Regions from separate parts of the Kitasatospora sp. NPDC091276 genome, predicted to be linked through region 2. Evidence: riboswitches for the same ligand, from Rfam matches in the RefSeq annotation. Region 2 holds a riboswitch; the other holds the start of a gene.
The links. A riboswitch is a leader RNA that binds a small molecule or an ion and turns the genes downstream of it on or off. The one in region 2 is predicted to bind cobalamin.
Positions count from the first base shown of each region.

Region 1: it holds a riboswitch for cobalamin, as region 2 does, so the genes downstream of both, AB0O19_RS06920 (HoxN/HupN/NixA family nickel/cobalt transporter) here and AB0O19_RS13030 (ribonucleoside-diphosphate reductase subunit alpha) in region 2, are expected to answer to the same signal.

Region 1 is NZ_JBFBFU010000004.1:205,202-212,672, reverse strand. Features, by position in the region: gene rpmG (50S ribosomal protein L33) at 36-200, shown strand; gene AB0O19_RS06920 (HoxN/HupN/NixA family nickel/cobalt transporter) at 313-1,425, opposite strand; cobalamin riboswitch at 1,455-1,669, opposite strand; gene AB0O19_RS06915 (metalloregulator ArsR/SmtB family transcription factor) at 1,751-2,134, shown strand; gene AB0O19_RS06910 (DNA-formamidopyrimidine glycosylase family protein) at 2,195-3,004, opposite strand; gene AB0O19_RS06905 (AAA family ATPase) at 3,085-3,996, opposite strand; gene aroQ (type II 3-dehydroquinate dehydratase) at 4,076-4,504, opposite strand; gene aroB (3-dehydroquinate synthase) at 4,513-5,622, opposite strand; gene AB0O19_RS06890 (shikimate kinase) at 5,615-6,136, opposite strand; gene aroC (chorismate synthase) at 6,133-7,317, opposite strand.
Region 2 is NZ_JBFBFU010000008.1:226,630-234,100, reverse strand. Features, by position in the region: gene AB0O19_RS13045 (helix-turn-helix transcriptional regulator) at 260-1,090, opposite strand; gene AB0O19_RS13040 (DUF6879 family protein) at 1,087-1,590, opposite strand; gene AB0O19_RS13035 (ribonucleotide-diphosphate reductase subunit beta) at 2,020-3,039, opposite strand; gene AB0O19_RS13030 (ribonucleoside-diphosphate reductase subunit alpha) at 3,036-5,459, opposite strand; cobalamin riboswitch at 5,651-5,793, opposite strand; gene AB0O19_RS13025 (hypothetical protein) at 6,237-7,283, shown strand; gene AB0O19_RS13020 (glycosyl hydrolase) at 7,423-7,471, shown strand, end outside.

The DNA.
Region 1 (7,471 bases), on a different contig from region 2:
AGCCCCGAACACCCCGCCAACCCGGGAGGACACCCATGGCCCGCAGCGAACTGCGCCCCGTCATCAAGCTCCGCTCCACCGCCGGCACCGGCTACACGTACGTGACCCGCAAGAACCGCCGCAACGACCCGGACCGGATGGTCCTGCGCAAGTACGACCCGGTCGCGCGCCGGCACGTCGACTTCCGCGAAGAGCGCTGAACCCCGCCCGCTCGACGACCGGCACCGACCCGCAGCGACGAAACGGCGCCTCCCCCGGAATCCCGGGGGAGGCGCCGTCGCTGCTCGCTGCCGTCGCTGATCGCAGCCGTCGCTACTCGGCGGCCACCCAGCGCTTCTCCACCCGGGCCAGCTTCCAGTAGGCGATCGCCGCGGCCCAGACCACCACGAACAGCCCGGCGATCGCGTAGCCGACGTTGTCCAGCGAGATGCCCGCGATCCAGCCGGTGACCGGGTCGGTCAGATCGAGCTTCTCGTGCAGCACGCCGACCAGTTCGATGGTGCCGATGACGAAGGCCACCGCGATCGACAGCCCGGTGATCGTCAGGTTGTAGTACACCTTCCGGACCGGGTTCGCGAAGGCCCACTGGTACGCGAAGTTCATGAACGTCCCGTCCAGGGTGTCGAACAGGCTCATCCCGGCCGCGAACAGCAGCGGCAGGCAGACGATCGCGTACCAGGGCAGCCCGGCCGCCGCGCCCGACCCGGCCATCACCATCAGGGTGACCTCGGTCGCGGTGTCGAAGCCCAGCCCCAGCACCATGCCCACCGGGAACATCTGCCCGGGCCGGGTGATCGACCGGGTCGCCCGGTTCAGCACCCGGGCCATGAAGCCGCGCGAGTTGAGGTGCTCCTCCAGCTGCGCCTCGTCGTACGACCCGGCCCGCATCGCCCGGAACACCTTGAGTATGCCGAGCAGCGCGGCCAGGTTGAGCGCGCCGATCAGGTAGAGGAACGCCCCGGAGGCCGTCGTGCCGACCATCCCGAGCCACTTGTGGGTGGCCGAGTCGTCGTCCATCAGCGTGCTGGCCAGCTGCGCGCCGCCCGCCACCAGGGCGGCCATCAGCACCACCATCGAGGAGTGCCCGAGGGCGAACCAGAAGCCGACCGAGACCGGCCGCTTGCCGTCCGCCATCAGCTTGCGGGTGGTGTTGTCGATCACCGCGATGTGGTCGGCGTCGAAGGCGTGCCGCATGCCGAGGGTGTACGCGGTGATCCCGAGGCCCACCCCGAAGACCTGGGTGCCGACCGCGTAGTTGTGGGGCGCGACCAGGAAGACGAGCGTCCCGAAGGCCACCACGTGCATGGCCAGGATCACCCCCATCAGCCCGGCCGTGCGGACGGTGTCCTCGCGCTTCCAGCGGAACGTGGGCAGCACGGACGGTGTCGCCGGCGCCTCGGCGGCGGCGGTTTCGGGCAGGGTCATTCGGGTCACGCTCCAGCACCTCGTGGAAACACTTCGTGAGATGCCGTGGCCGGTCTCCTGGCTTACGGGGGTCCCGTACCCGCCTTCCCAGGTGCGCGAGGCTCCCAGTGGCGTCGTGGGTACGGACGTCTCTCCATCGTCGACGATCACGATGGCCCGATCACAGTGGCGAGGGCCGCTCCGGACTGGGACCCCTGAGGATCCGTCACCGGTCTTCCCGAGCACCACGGCGGGGAACACCGTAGGGGCCAGGACCCACCCTTGCAAGGCTGCGCACCTGCGCAGGTGTCCAGGATCACAGGCCCCCTCCTGCAACAATGTGCGCATGCATCTCGTACCGGCCGACCGCGCGGGCCACCGCACCATCGACGGACACCGGGTCTGCGAGGCCATCGCCGCGATCGGCGACCCCGCGCACGTCCGCACCTGGGCCGAGCGGTTCTCCCTGCTCGCCGACCCCGGGCGGCTCGCCCTCCTGCTCGCCCTCCACCGGGCCGGCCCGCTCGCCGTCTCCGACCTCGCCGTCGCCACCGGCATGCGCGACCCCGCCGTGTCCCAGGCCCTGCGGCTGCTCCGCACCGCGGGCGTGGTCACCGGAGACAAGGACGGGCGGGTCGTGCGCTACCGGCTCGTGGACGAGGCCCTGCGCCCCCTCCTCGACGCGTGCGCCGCCGCCGAACACCACGAGCCCAACACGGCCGTCGGCTGACCGGCTCCCCCCCCCCCGGAGGACGCGCCGGGGCCCGGCCGGAGCAACCCTCGAACGCGGTCAGGCCGCCTGGCAGGCGGGGCACCAGAAGAGGTTGCGCGCGGCGTGCTGCTCCGTCCGGACGTCGGTGCCGCAGACCAGGCAGGGCATCGCGGCCCGCCGGTAGACGTACACCTCGCCGCCGTGGTCGTCGACGCGCGGCGGGCGGCCCATCGCCTCGGGGGTGTGCTCGGGGCGGACGGTGTCGATCCGGCCCGCGCCGACGCCCTCGTGCATCAGGGCGACCAGGTCGGCCCAGATCGCGTCCCACTCGCCCCGGGTGAGGTCGCGGCCGGCGCGGTGCGGGTTGATCCCGTGGCGGAACAGCACCTCGGCCCGGTAGACGTTGCCCACCCCGGCCAGCACCTTCTGGTCCATCAGCAGCGCGGCGACGGTCGTCCGGCTGGCCGATATCCGGCGCCAGGCGGCCTGCGGGTCGGCGTCGGCGCGCAGCGGGTCGGGGCCCAGCCGGGCCGCGACGGCGGCCTTCTCCGCGCCGGTGACCAGCGCGCAGGTGTTGGGGCCGCGCAGGTCTGCGTAGCCGTCGTCGTTGGCCAGCCGCAGCCGGACCAGGCCGACCGGCTCGGGCGCGGGCCCGGTGCCGAAGGCGAAGCCGCCGTAGAGGCCGAGGTGGACGTGCACCCAGGCGCCCTCCTCGAAGCCGAGGAACAGGTGCTTGCCGACGGCTTCGGCCGCGGTGAGCAACTGCCCGTCGATGGCCTTGGCCTCGTCGGCGAACCGGCCCTGCGGACTGGACACCTCGACCGGGCGGCCGCCGAAGGCCTTCCGGTTCTCGGCGGCGAGGCGGTGGATGATGTGGCCTTCCGGCACGGGCGTCAGCTCCCCCGGGGTGGTTCGACAGGACCCGCACATCATCGCAGCCGGCACCGACACCGCCGGATCGTCGCAGGTCAGCGCACCGGCATGCCCATCAGCCGGGCCAGGATGACACGGTCCAGCTCGGCGGCGGTGCCGGCCACGTCCAGGTACGAGTTGTCGATGATCGGCAGCCCGGAGTTGTACCAGCCGGCCATCCGGCCGTGGATCCGCGCCACCTCCTCGTCACCGAGCCGCCGGGTGCCGCCGCGCCGGGCGTTGCGGTGCAGCACGGAGTCCAGGCTGGGCAGCAGCACGACCGGGATCATGCCGGGGCCGATGTGCCGCTTCCAGCCGCCGAGGCCGATGGCCGGGCGGTCCGGGAAGACGGCGTCGTCGATGATGCAGGAGATGCCGTTGGCGAGGTAGTTGCGGCAGGCGAAGCCGCAGGTGCGGCGGGCCAGCCGGTACTGCGCCTCGGAGGCGTCGTTCCAGCCGGACTGCGGGTTGGCGAAGCCGGACTGCACCCACTCGCGGACGTCGTCCAGGCTGATGTGCGCGGTCGGGCTGGGCCGGCGCTCGGCCCAGTACCGGGCGACGGTGGTCTTGCCGGCCCCGGCCGGGCCGATCAGCAGGACGGCGATCGGACTGGTGGGCGCGTGCCGCTGCGGCGGGTGGGCGGGGAGTTGCACGGGCGTGCCGGAGGGCAGCACGAAGTGCCCGGTGGACCCGACGGGGACCGGCGCGCCGGGCGCGGGTGCGGCCGGGGCGGGCGCGGCAACAGGAGCGGGCGGCACCGGAGCGGCCGGAACCGGCGGCGCGGCGGCGGGAACAGGAGCCGGAGCGGGCGGCACCGGAGCGGCCGGAACCGGCGGCGCGGCGGCGGGAACAGGAGCCGGAGCGGGCGGCACCGGCGGCGGCGCGGCGGCCCCCGACGGCTGCGGCCCCGGCGGAGCGACGGGACGCGGCGGGACCTGCCCGCCCCCGGCGTACTGCGTCACGGTCACCTCCCGACACCTCTCAGCGGGGAGACTACACGGCGGCCCGGCGGCGGGCACAGTCCGCCACCGGGCCGCTGACCAGGCGTCAGCGCGTGGCGAGTTGCTCGGCCAGGGCGCGCAGGGCCAGCTCGTACGAGCCGAGCCCGAACCCCGCGATGGTGCCGGAGGCCACCGCGGCGATCACCGAGGTGTGCCGGAAGGTCTCCCGGGCGTACGGGTTGGAGATGTGCACCTCGATCAGCGGCGCGGTGCGCTGCGAGGCGGCGTCCCGCATCGCGTACGAGTAGTGCGTGAACGCGCCCGGGTTGATCACCACGGGCACCTTGCCGTCGGCCGCCTCGTGCAGCCACTCCACCATCTGCTGCTCGGAGTTGGTCTCGTGCACCTCGACCTCGAAGCCGAACTCCTTGCCGAGCGCGGTGCAGCGCTCGACCAGCCCGGCGTAGGAGGTGGCGCCGTAGACGTCCGGCTCGCGGCTGCCGAGCCGCCCGAGGTTGGGGCCGTTGAGCACCATGACCCTGGTCACGCCGAGACCTCCGCGTAGGCGGCGACCAGCAGGGACGGGTCGGGGCCCTCCAGGACGGAGGTCTTGCCGAGGCCGTCCAGGACGATGAAGCGGATCAGGTCGCCGCGCGACTTCTTGTCGATCTTCATGGCGTCCAGCAGCTTCGGCCAGGCGTCCGCCTGGTAACGCAGCGGCAGGCCGACGGAGGCCAGCACGGTACGGTGCCGGTCGGCCGTCTCGTCGTCCAACCGGCCCGCCAGGCGGCCGAGTTCGGCGGCGAAGACCATGCCGATGGAGATCGCGGCGCCGTGCCGCCACTTGTAGCGCTCGTTGCGCTCGATGGCGTGGCCGAGGGTGTGGCCGTAGTTGAGGATCTCGCGCCGGCCGGACTCCTTGAGGTCCCCGGAGACCACGTCGGCCTTGACCTGGATGGCGCGGCGGATCAGCTCGACGGTGTGCGTGCCGTCCGGGGTCTTGGCGCCCTCCGGGTCGGCCTCGATCAGGTCGAGGATGGCCGGGTCGGCGATGAAGCCGCACTTGATGACCTCGGCGAGGCCGGAGACGTAGTCGTGCTTGGGCACGGTCGCCAGGGTGTCGAGGTCGGCCAGCACGCCCACCGGCGGGTGGAAGGCGCCGACCATGTTCTTGCCCTCGGCGATGTTGATGCCGGTCTTGCCGCCGACGGCCGCGTCGACCATGCCGAGCAGCGTGGTGGGCATGGAGATCCAGCGGACGCCGCGCAGCCAGGTCGCGGCGACGAAGCCGGCCAGGTCGGTGGTGGCGCCGCCGCCGAGGCCGACGACGACGTCGCTGCGGGTGAAGCCGGTCTGCCCGAGCACCGACCAGCAGTACGCGGCGACCTCGGCGCTCTTGGCGTCCTCGGCGTTGGGCACCTGGAGCGCGATCGCCTCGTAGCCCTCGCCGAGCAGGTCCTCGCGGATGGCGTCGGCGGTGGCGGCCAGCGCCTCGGGGTGGATGATCGCGACCCGCTTGGCGCCTCTCGTCCCCAGGCTGGGGGGACTGATCAGCGCCGACAGCTCGCCGAGCAGCTGGTGCCCGATCAGCACGTCGTACGGGTCGTGGCCGGCGCTGCCGCCGACGTGAATCCTGACGATGGGGTCAGTCATGGGGGGTCTTCAGCTCCAGTGCTTCCAGTACGGCGTCCGCGACCTGCTCGGGGGTGCGGCCGGCGGTGTCGACGACGGCGGTGGCCACCTCCAGGTAGAGGGGCCGGCGGGCCTCCATCAGCTCGCGCCAGCGGGCCCGCGGGTTGATGGCCAGCAGCGGGCGCGGGGCGTCCAGGCCGACCCGCTTGACCGCGTCCGCCAGCGGGACCTCCAGGAAGACGACCGGCAGCTCGCGCAGCAGGGCGCGGGTGGCCTCGGCCATCACCGCGCCGCCGCCGAGTGCCAGCACGCCGTCGTGCTCCGTGGCGCCCGTGCGCACGGCCCGGACCTCCAGCTCGCGGAAGTGCGGCTCGCCCTCGTCGACGAAGATCTCCGGGATGGGCTTGCCGGCCAGCGCCTCGATGTCGGCGTCGGTGTCCCGGAAGCCGACGCCCAGGCGCTCGGCCAGGGCCCGCCCGACGGTGGACTTGCCACTGCCGGGCGGGCCGACCAGCACAACGACCGGAACGGTCATCGGATGATCAGGTTGTCGAGGTAGCCCTGCACGTTGCGGCGGGTCTCGGAGACGTGGTCACCGCCGAACTTCTCGTTCACCGCGTCGGCCAGCACCAGCGCGACCATCGCCTCGGCGACGATCCCGGCGGCCGGCACGGCGCAGACGTCCGAGCGCTGGTGGTGCGCCTTGGCCGGCTCGCCGGTGCGCACGTCCAGGGTCTGCAGCGCCCGCGGCACGGTGGCGATCGGCTTCATGGCGGCACGCACCCGCAGCACCTCGCCCGTGGTCAGGCCGCCCTCGGTGCCGCCGGAGCGGCCGGAGGTGCGCTTGACGCCCTCGGGGGTCGGGACGATCTCGTCGTGCGCCTGCGAACCGGGCACCCGGGCCAGCTCGAAGCCGTCGCCGACCTCGACGCCCTTGATCGCCTGGATGCCCATCAGCGCGGCGGCCAGCCGGGCGTCCAGCCGGCGGTCCCAGTGCACGTGCGAGCCCAGACCCACCGGCACGCCGTACGCGAGCACCTCGACCACGCCGCCGAGGGTGTCGCCGTCCTTGTGGGCCTGGTCGATCTCGGCGACCATCGCCTTCGAGGCGTCGGCGTCCAGGCAGCGGACCGGGTCCGCGTCCAGCCGCGCCTCGTCCGAGGGCAGCGGCAGCACACCGGCCGGGGCCTTGGCGGCGGCCAGCTCGACCACGTGGCTGACGATCTCGATCCCGCAGGTCTCCTTCAGGTACGCGCGGGCGACGGCACCGAGCGCGACCCGGGCGGCCGTCTCACGGGCGCTGGCGCGCTCCAGGATCGGACGGGCCTCGTCGATCGAGTACTTCTGCATGCCGGCCAGGTCGGCGTGGCCGGGGCGGGGGCGGGTGAGCGCCTCGTTGCGGGCCAGACCGGCCAGCACCTCGGGGTCGACCGGGTCGGCCGACATGACCTGCTCCCACTTCGGCCACTCGGTGTTACCGACCATGACCGCCACCGGGCTGCCCATGGTCTCGCCGTGCCGGACGCCGCCGAGGAACGTCACCTCGTCCTGCTCGAACTTCATCCGTGCGCCGCGACCGTAACCGAGCCGGCGGCGCGCCAGCGCGTCGGCCACCACCGCGGTGGTGACCGGTACACCGGCGGGCAGGCCTTCCAGCGTCGCGACGAGTGCGGGGCCGTGCGACTCCCCCGCCGTCAGCCAGCGCAACGTACCCAACGGAGCTCCTTCATCAGCGGACCGGCCTCGGCACCTGCCGGGGCCCGCCCGGGCGTGCCTTTTCCCCTGAATCCTTTCACGTCCCGGCGGCACCCGGAGGCCCAGTCCGCGTGACGGACGGCAACCGGCCAGTCGGCGGGACGGTGGTCGGCAC
Region 2 (7,471 bases):
CTGGACGTCGTGGGGCCTGTTGAACAAATCGCCGGGGATCTGGGTCAGACTGGCGTTGACGTACGCCGGCGTCGAGAGCAGTCCGGTGATCATGGTCGGCAGGAAGTGGCGGGGTTCCGTCGAGGTCCGCTCAAGGCTCGCCAGCTCAACCTGCTTCTTGTCCGCGCCGTTTCAGCGGAGGATTCTGGCGTCCTGCCACTCTGGACCCGCGAGCCGTGCTGAATCCGACCTGTTTTCCACTGAGGATTCCTTTGGATTCTTATTCTCGAAGGAATTCGTCTCGGATCCCTTCGACCAATGCGCGCATGTCGTCTCCGTGTAGTGCTACGGCATCGAATTCGGAGAATTTTGACAGATAGACGCCGACATCTCGTGGATCGTGAGTGGTGATCTCTGAATGGAACGTCTCCACGATGACCAGGCGATCGTCATACATGCTGAAGCATGTCATTGGGAAGTCCGGCATTCGTCTGGCGAGGGGAATAGACCCGATGGTCACGTTGGGAAGGCGGGACAGTGACACCAGGCGATCGAGCTGTGTAGCCATGACGGCAGGAGGACAGATCCGCCAGCGTAGTACATGTTCACAGATGAGGAAGTGGAACTGCCGCTGGCGGTCGTACAGTACGGCCTGGCGCTCCAGTCGAGCTGCGATCGTTTTCGTCTTCGCCTCTTCTGGCAGCTCTGGGTGCAAGGCGAAGACGGCCGAGACATATTCGGCGCTCTGGAGCAGTCCAGGAATCAGCTGTCCCTGGAAGAGTCGGAGAAGGCCTGTTCGGGCTTCGATGGCTTTGATGGCGTGCTGGTGCTTCCAGTGGCCCATTCGGCGGAGTTCCCGCCAGGCGACCTCTTCGGTCGCCGCGCCGCGGGCTGCCTCCAGGAACTCTGCTTTGGCTTCGCCTGATATGCCGAGCGCGGTCAGGATGAGGTCCACGTCCTGCACGCTCGGTAGGGTCTTGCCGTTTTCGATCTTCGAAAGCTTGGCTGGAGACATGGAAGCCCTGCGGGCGACGGTCTCGGCTGTCTTGTCCGAGGCGATCCGTAGCGCCCGCAGGGCTTTGCCCAAGTCCTTGTGCTGTTCTCCGCTCAAGCCGCCGAGTACTCCCCGAAAGGCACGGCGTTCGTCAGAGCGATCTCCCGGTACTGCTGGTACTCGCTCAGGTAGTCGTCGGGCAGGAGTTCGGCTCCGAGGAACTGCCCTGCATCCGTGTAGTGCATCCGGTAGACCTGGGCGTCATCGAACAGCCAGAAGTCGTGGTCCGGTAGCCCGGCCACCTTCTGGCGAGCCGTGTCGATGATGCCGATCGACTCGCCGGCCTTGATGTTGCCGGGGTACGACGCCAGCTCGTAGCGGAGGTAGTCCGACAAGGGGGAGTGGAGGACGTGCACCCGGGCCACCTGCTTGCCCAGATCCGTCATGGAGCGGACCCAGGGGTTGTCGAAGCGGCCAGGCGGCAGCCCCTTGCCGGCGAGGAAATCCGCGAACTCTTCACGTTCGTCGTCCACGTCGTAGACGGCCAGAGTTTCGAGCCGGAAGGCCGTTCGCTCGAACGTCTTGAAGAGACGGCCGAAGTCTTCACCCTTGAGCATGGAAGTACCCCTCCAGGACCGCAGCGGGGATCACGACCGCCGACTCGCCGTCCGGCAGGTTCAACTCCCCCAGACGGTAAGGGTCGGTGATCGCGTATCCCTGGACCACGTAGTCCCCGTTCTCGGTGCCCCACAGCGTGGGGCACGATCCGTCGTTGCAGGACCCATTCCCAGACAGCCAACGCAGCATCAGGTGCCTCCAGTCGCCGGTGGTTCCTGTCTTGGCCGATGCTCCCGGCTCTCTGGGCGCAGGGTCAAGAACCTGATCTTTCCAGAACGGGAAAGTCGTTCGACCGCCCCCGCCCGGTGTGAACGCCGGGTGGGGGCGGGGGAGTTCAGGGGGATGGGGTGGGCGGTCGGGTCGGTACAGACAGAGGTGCCCCGCGCGGCGGTGAGCCGGGCGGGGCACCTCTGGTGTGTCTGAGCGGTTTAGAAGTCGTCGTCGAAGGCGACGGAGCCCTCGACGGCGACCTGGTACGCCGACACACGGCGCTCGAAGAAGTTGGTCAGCTCCTGGACGTTCTGGAGCTCCATGAACCCGAACGGGTTCGTCGACCCGTAGCGGATCGGCAGGCCGAGGCGGGCGAGGCGCTGGTCGGCCACGGCCTCCAGGTACTGGCGCATGGAGTCGGTGTTCATGCCGGCGAGGCCGTCACCGCACAGGTCCTGGGCGAACTGGAGCTCGGCCTCGACGGCCTCTTCCAGCATCTCCGTGACCTGCTTGGCCATCTCGTCGTCGAAGAGGTCGGGCTCCTCCTCGCGGACCGTGTCCACGACCGACATCGCGAAGTCCATGTGCATGGACTCGTCGCGGAACACCCAGTTGGTGCCGGTGGCCAGACCGTGCAGCAGGCCACGCGAGCGGAACCAGTACACGTACGCGAACGCGCCGTAGAAGAACAGGCCCTCGACGCACGCCGCGAAGCAGATCAGGTTCAGGAGGAACGCGCGGCGGTCCTCCTTGGTCTGGAGCGAGTCGATGTGGTCGACGGCGTTCATGTACTTGAAGCAGAACTGCGCCTTCTGGCGGATGGAGGGGATGTTCTCCACCGCGTCGAAGGCCGCCGCGCGGTCCTCGGGGTCGGGCAGGTAGGTGTCGAGCAGCGTCAGGTAGAACTGGACGTGCACGGCCTCCTCGAAGAGCTGGCGCGACAGGTACAGCCGCGCCTCCGGGGAGTTGATGTGCTTGTAGAGGCTCAGCACCACGTTGTTGGAGACGATCGAGTCCCCGGTGGCGAAGAAGGCGACCAGGCGGCCGATGAGGTGGCGCTCGCCCTCGCTGAGCTTGGCCAGGTCGGCGACGTCGGAGTGCAGGTCCACCTCCTCGACGGTCCAGGTGTTCTTGATCGCGTCCCGGTACCGGTCGTAGAACGACGGGTAGCGCATCGGGCGCAGGGTCAGCTCGAAGCCGGGGTCGAGCAGCATCTTCTCGCGGTCGGGGGTGCTCACTGGCAGGCCTCGCAGGACTCGGGGTTCTCCAGGGAGCAGGCCAGCGCGGCCTCCTCCTCCGGGGTGAGGGTCGGGGTGTTCACGGGCACGGGCGCGGACGAGGACGCGGGCGCGGCGGCGCGGGCGGTACCGGAGGCGGCCTGGGCGATCCGGGTCGCCGGGCGCGAGCGCAGGTAGTAGGTGGTCTTGAGACCGACCTTCCACGCGTAGGCGTACATCGAGCTGAGCTTGCCGATGGTCGGCGCCGCCATGAACAGGTTCAGCGACTGGCTCTGGTCGAGGTACGGCATGCGGGCCGCGGCCAGGTCGATCAGCGCGCGCTGGGGCAGCTCCCAGGCGGTGCGGTAGAGCGAGCGGACCTCGGCGGGCAGCCAGCCCAGCTCCTGGACGGAGCCGTTGGCCTCGCGCAGGGCGTCGCGGGTCTGCTGGTCCCAGACGCCGAGCTCCTTGAGCTCGCGCACCAGGTACGGGTTGACCTGGAGGAACTCGCCGGACAGCGTCTCGCGCTTGAACAGGTTGGAGACCTGCGGCTCGATGCACTCGTAGACGCCGGCGATGGACGCGATGGTCGCGGTCGGCGCGATGGCCAGCAGCAGCGAGTTGCGCAGGCCGGTCTCGGCGATGCGGGCGCGCAGCGCGGTCCAGCGGTCGGCCCACTGCGGGGCGGCCGTCGGGAAGTGGTCGATGTGCAGCTCGCCGCGGGCGGCGCGGGTCTCGCCGTAGGCCTCGTGGCGGCCCAGCTGCTCGGCCAGGTCGGCGGAGCGCTCGTACGCGGTGAGCATGATGCGCTCGGCGATGAGGGTGGACAGTCGCGCGGCCTCGGCGGAGTCGAAGTCGATCCGCAGCTTGAAGAAGACGTCCTGGAGGCCCATCACGCCGAGGCCGACCGGGCGCCAGCGGGAGTTGGAGGTGCCGGCCTCGGTGGTCGGGTAGAAGTTGATGTCCACCACGCGGTCGAGGAACGTCACGGCGGTGCGGACGGTGGCGTCGAGGCGCTCCCAGTCCATGGCGCCGAGCAGGTCGTCGACGGAGGCCCCCGGGGCGACGTGGGCGCCGAGGTTGACCGAGCCGAGGTTGCAGACGGCGGTCTCGGAGTCGTCCGTGACCTCCAGGATCTCGGTGCACAGGTTCGAGGAGTGCACCGTGCGGCCGGGCAGCGCGGTCTGGTTGGCGGCGCGGTTGGAGGCGTCCTTGAAGGTCATCCAGCCGTTGCCGGTCTGCGCCAGGGTGCGCATCATCCGGGCGTACAGGGTCTGCGCGGGGATGGTGCGCACGGCCTTGCCGGCCAGCTCGGCCTTGCGGTAGGCCTCGTCGAAGTCGGAGCCCCACAGGTCGACGAGCTCGGGCACGTCGGCGGGGGAGAACAGCGACCAGTCCTCGTTGGCGTTGACCCGGCGCATGAACTCGTCCGGGATCCAGTGCGCCAGGTTGAGGTTGTGGGTGCGCCGCGCCTCCTCGCCGGTGTTGTCGCGGAGCTCCAGGAACTCCTCGATGTCGGCGTGCCAGGTCTCCAGGTAGACGCAGGCCGCGCCCTTGCGGCGGCCGCCCTGGTTGACGGCGGCGACCGAGGAGTCGAGGGTGCGCAGGAACGGGACGATGCCGTTGGACTTGCCGTTGGTGCCGCGGATCAGGCTGCCGCGCGAGCGGATGCGCGAGTAGGACAGGCCGATGCCGCCGGCGTGCTTGGACAGCCGGGCGATCTGCGCGTAGCGGTTGTAGATCGAGTCCAGGTTGTCCAGCGGGGAGTCGAGCAGGTAGCAGCTTGACATCTGCGGGTGCCGGGTGCCGGAGTTGAACAGGGTCGGCGAGGAGGTCAGGTACTCCAGCCGGCTCATCAGGCCGTACAGCTCGGCGACCTCCCGCACCGACTGCTCGCTGTCGCCGACCGCCAGGCCGCAGGCGACGCGGAGCAGGAAGTGCTGCGGGGTCTCGATGACCTTGCGGGTGATCGGGTGGCGCAGCAGGTAGCGGGACTGCACGGTGCGCAGGCCGAAGTACTCGAAGCGGTCGTCGCCGTGCGCGTCGATCAGCGCGTCCAGGGCGGCGGCGTGCTTGGTGACGAAGGCGGCGGTGGTGTCGCCGATCAGGCCCTCGGCGTGGCCGACGGCGATCGAGGCGGCGAAGGAGCGCGAGCCCTGGCTGTTCGCCTCGTCGACGATCTCCAGGGCGAGCAGCCGGGCGGCCAGCTTCGAGTACTGGGGGTCCTCGGCGATCATCGACGCGGCGGCGTCCACGGCCAGCCCGCGCAGCTCGGCGAAGTCCGAGCCGGCGTGGCGGCCGCGCAGCGCGGCGGCGGCGACATGGCCGGGGTCCACCTGGGGGAGATCGACGCTGCGGTCGGTGAGCAGCCGAAGGAGCGCGCCGCCGGGGTCGGAGACCGTCGGGTCGGTGGGGGCGGGGCCGGTGCCCTGGGCGGGCAGGGTGGCTGAGGCAGCGGTGGTCAAGGCGCTCTCTCCTGGCGGCGATCGGCGGCGGTGATCGGGGGGTACCGGGCCGTTCGGGGCAGGGGAGCACGGCACGTACGCAGGAAGCGTCGCGCGACGGTGGCGTCCCCGGCCCGCCCGCGAGGCCCGGAAGGTAGTTCTCGTGCTGGCGCGGCCTCTGCGGGAGGGCCCGTGCGCACACCGTCGGCAGGTACTCGGACTCGCGGGGCGGCTACTGGAGCCGCCCGCTCACCGCTGCGGGGCAGTCCCGGATTCGCACCGGGTTCCCCTGCATCGACAGCAGGATTGAGCATACATCTAGTGGTGTCTCTCTGATGCGACCCCACATGTAGTACGGCGCGGTGTGTCGGAGCGATGACCGGGGGTGCCGGGAGGGGGCGGGTCGTGGCCTTGGGGCGCCTCGGATCCGGGCTCCCGGCGCCCTGATTCCGGGCTCCCGGCGCCGTGATTCCGGGCCCCGGCGTCCTGGTTTCGATACGGAACGGTCACCGGGCGGACCGGTCGCCGCGGGCATGCCCTACGATCTGGGCGCATGAGCGAGCGAAGCGCCGAGGGGCGCGTTTCGCGAAGCGATCATCGAGCGAAGCGAGGGGGCGCGTGAGCGACGGAACTGGCGCACCCGGGCAGGGTCCGCAGGGAACGCCTCCCCCCGGGCCGGGGGACGCGCACGGTCAGCAGCCGCCGGTGGTGCCCGGTCCGGTGTTGCCGCCGAGCGGGGGCTTCGGGCCGCCGCCGGCCTCGTACGGGCCTCCGGTGCCGCCCGCGCAGCCGGTGGCGCAGCCCGGTCCGCCGGGGCAGCCTCCGCTGCCGCAGCCGGGACCGCCAGGGCAGCAGCTGCCGCCGCAGTGGCAGCCGAACCCCCAGGCGCACCCCCAGCCGAACCCCCAGGCGCATCACCAGGCACACCCCCAGCCGCATCCGCAGTCGTACCCGCAGCCCCAGGCGCCGCAGCGCGCCGAGCCGAACTGGGAGGCGCTGGCCGACCGCAACGCGGCGGACGGCAAGCGCCGCCGCCGGCTGCGGGCCCTCGGCGTGGCGGTCGCGGTCGTCCTGGTCGGCGGCCTGATCGCGGGCGGGGCGGTGCTGCTGACGAAGGGCGGCGGCGACAAGCCGGTCGCCGGGCCGATCGCCTCCGCCTCCAACCGGCCGTCCTCCGCCGCATCGGGTGCCGCGCCGAGTGCCGCCGCGACCCCGGGCGGGAACCCGTCCGGCACCCCGGGCGGCGCGCCGGACGACCCGTCGAGGCCGATCTGGGAGGCCGCCACCGACCCGGCGCCGCAGGACGCGGGGGCACTGTTCTCCGCGCTCCAGGTGACGGTCAACGGCGCCACCTGGAACCGGACCTTCGTCTCGCTGGACTCGCCCTGCTGGGACGGGAACTCGACGACCGGCGGGCTCGGCAAGGTCCTCGGTGACCAGGGCTGCCAGAAGGTGCTCCGGGCGACCTACGTCTCCGGCGACAGCGCGGTGACCGTCGGCGTCGCGGTCTTCGACCACAAGATCCAGGCCGAGACCTCGATGAAGAGCTACACCGGCCACCTCAAGGGCGCCGTCGCGCCGGGCGCGCCGGCCTTCTGCGCCACTCCGGGCTGCACCAACACGCACAACACCCTGGGCCGGTACGCCTACTTCACGGTCGAGGGCTCGGCGAAGGGCGGCGACACCGCCGACGCCGCCGCCACCGCGGCGGCCGCCGGCTTCGGCGAGCACGTGAAGGGCCAGCTGCTCCAGCGCGCCAAGGCCGCGTCCGCGGCCGCGCCGGGTGCGCCGGGTGCGCCGGGGGCCGCCGCGGCCGGCTGATCCGCCGTGACCCCCCGGCCCGGCGGGTTCGCTCGCCGGTGCCGGGGGAGTGTGGCAGGCTCTCGGGGCAGTCATTCGCACGAGTGTTCCGGTTGTGTCCGCCTGGGCCGGTGCCGGCGAGCAACCGGAGGAGCGGTCCGTGGCCCTGCCCAGAGCCCTGCGCGGCAAGCCCGCCGTCCTGGCCGCGG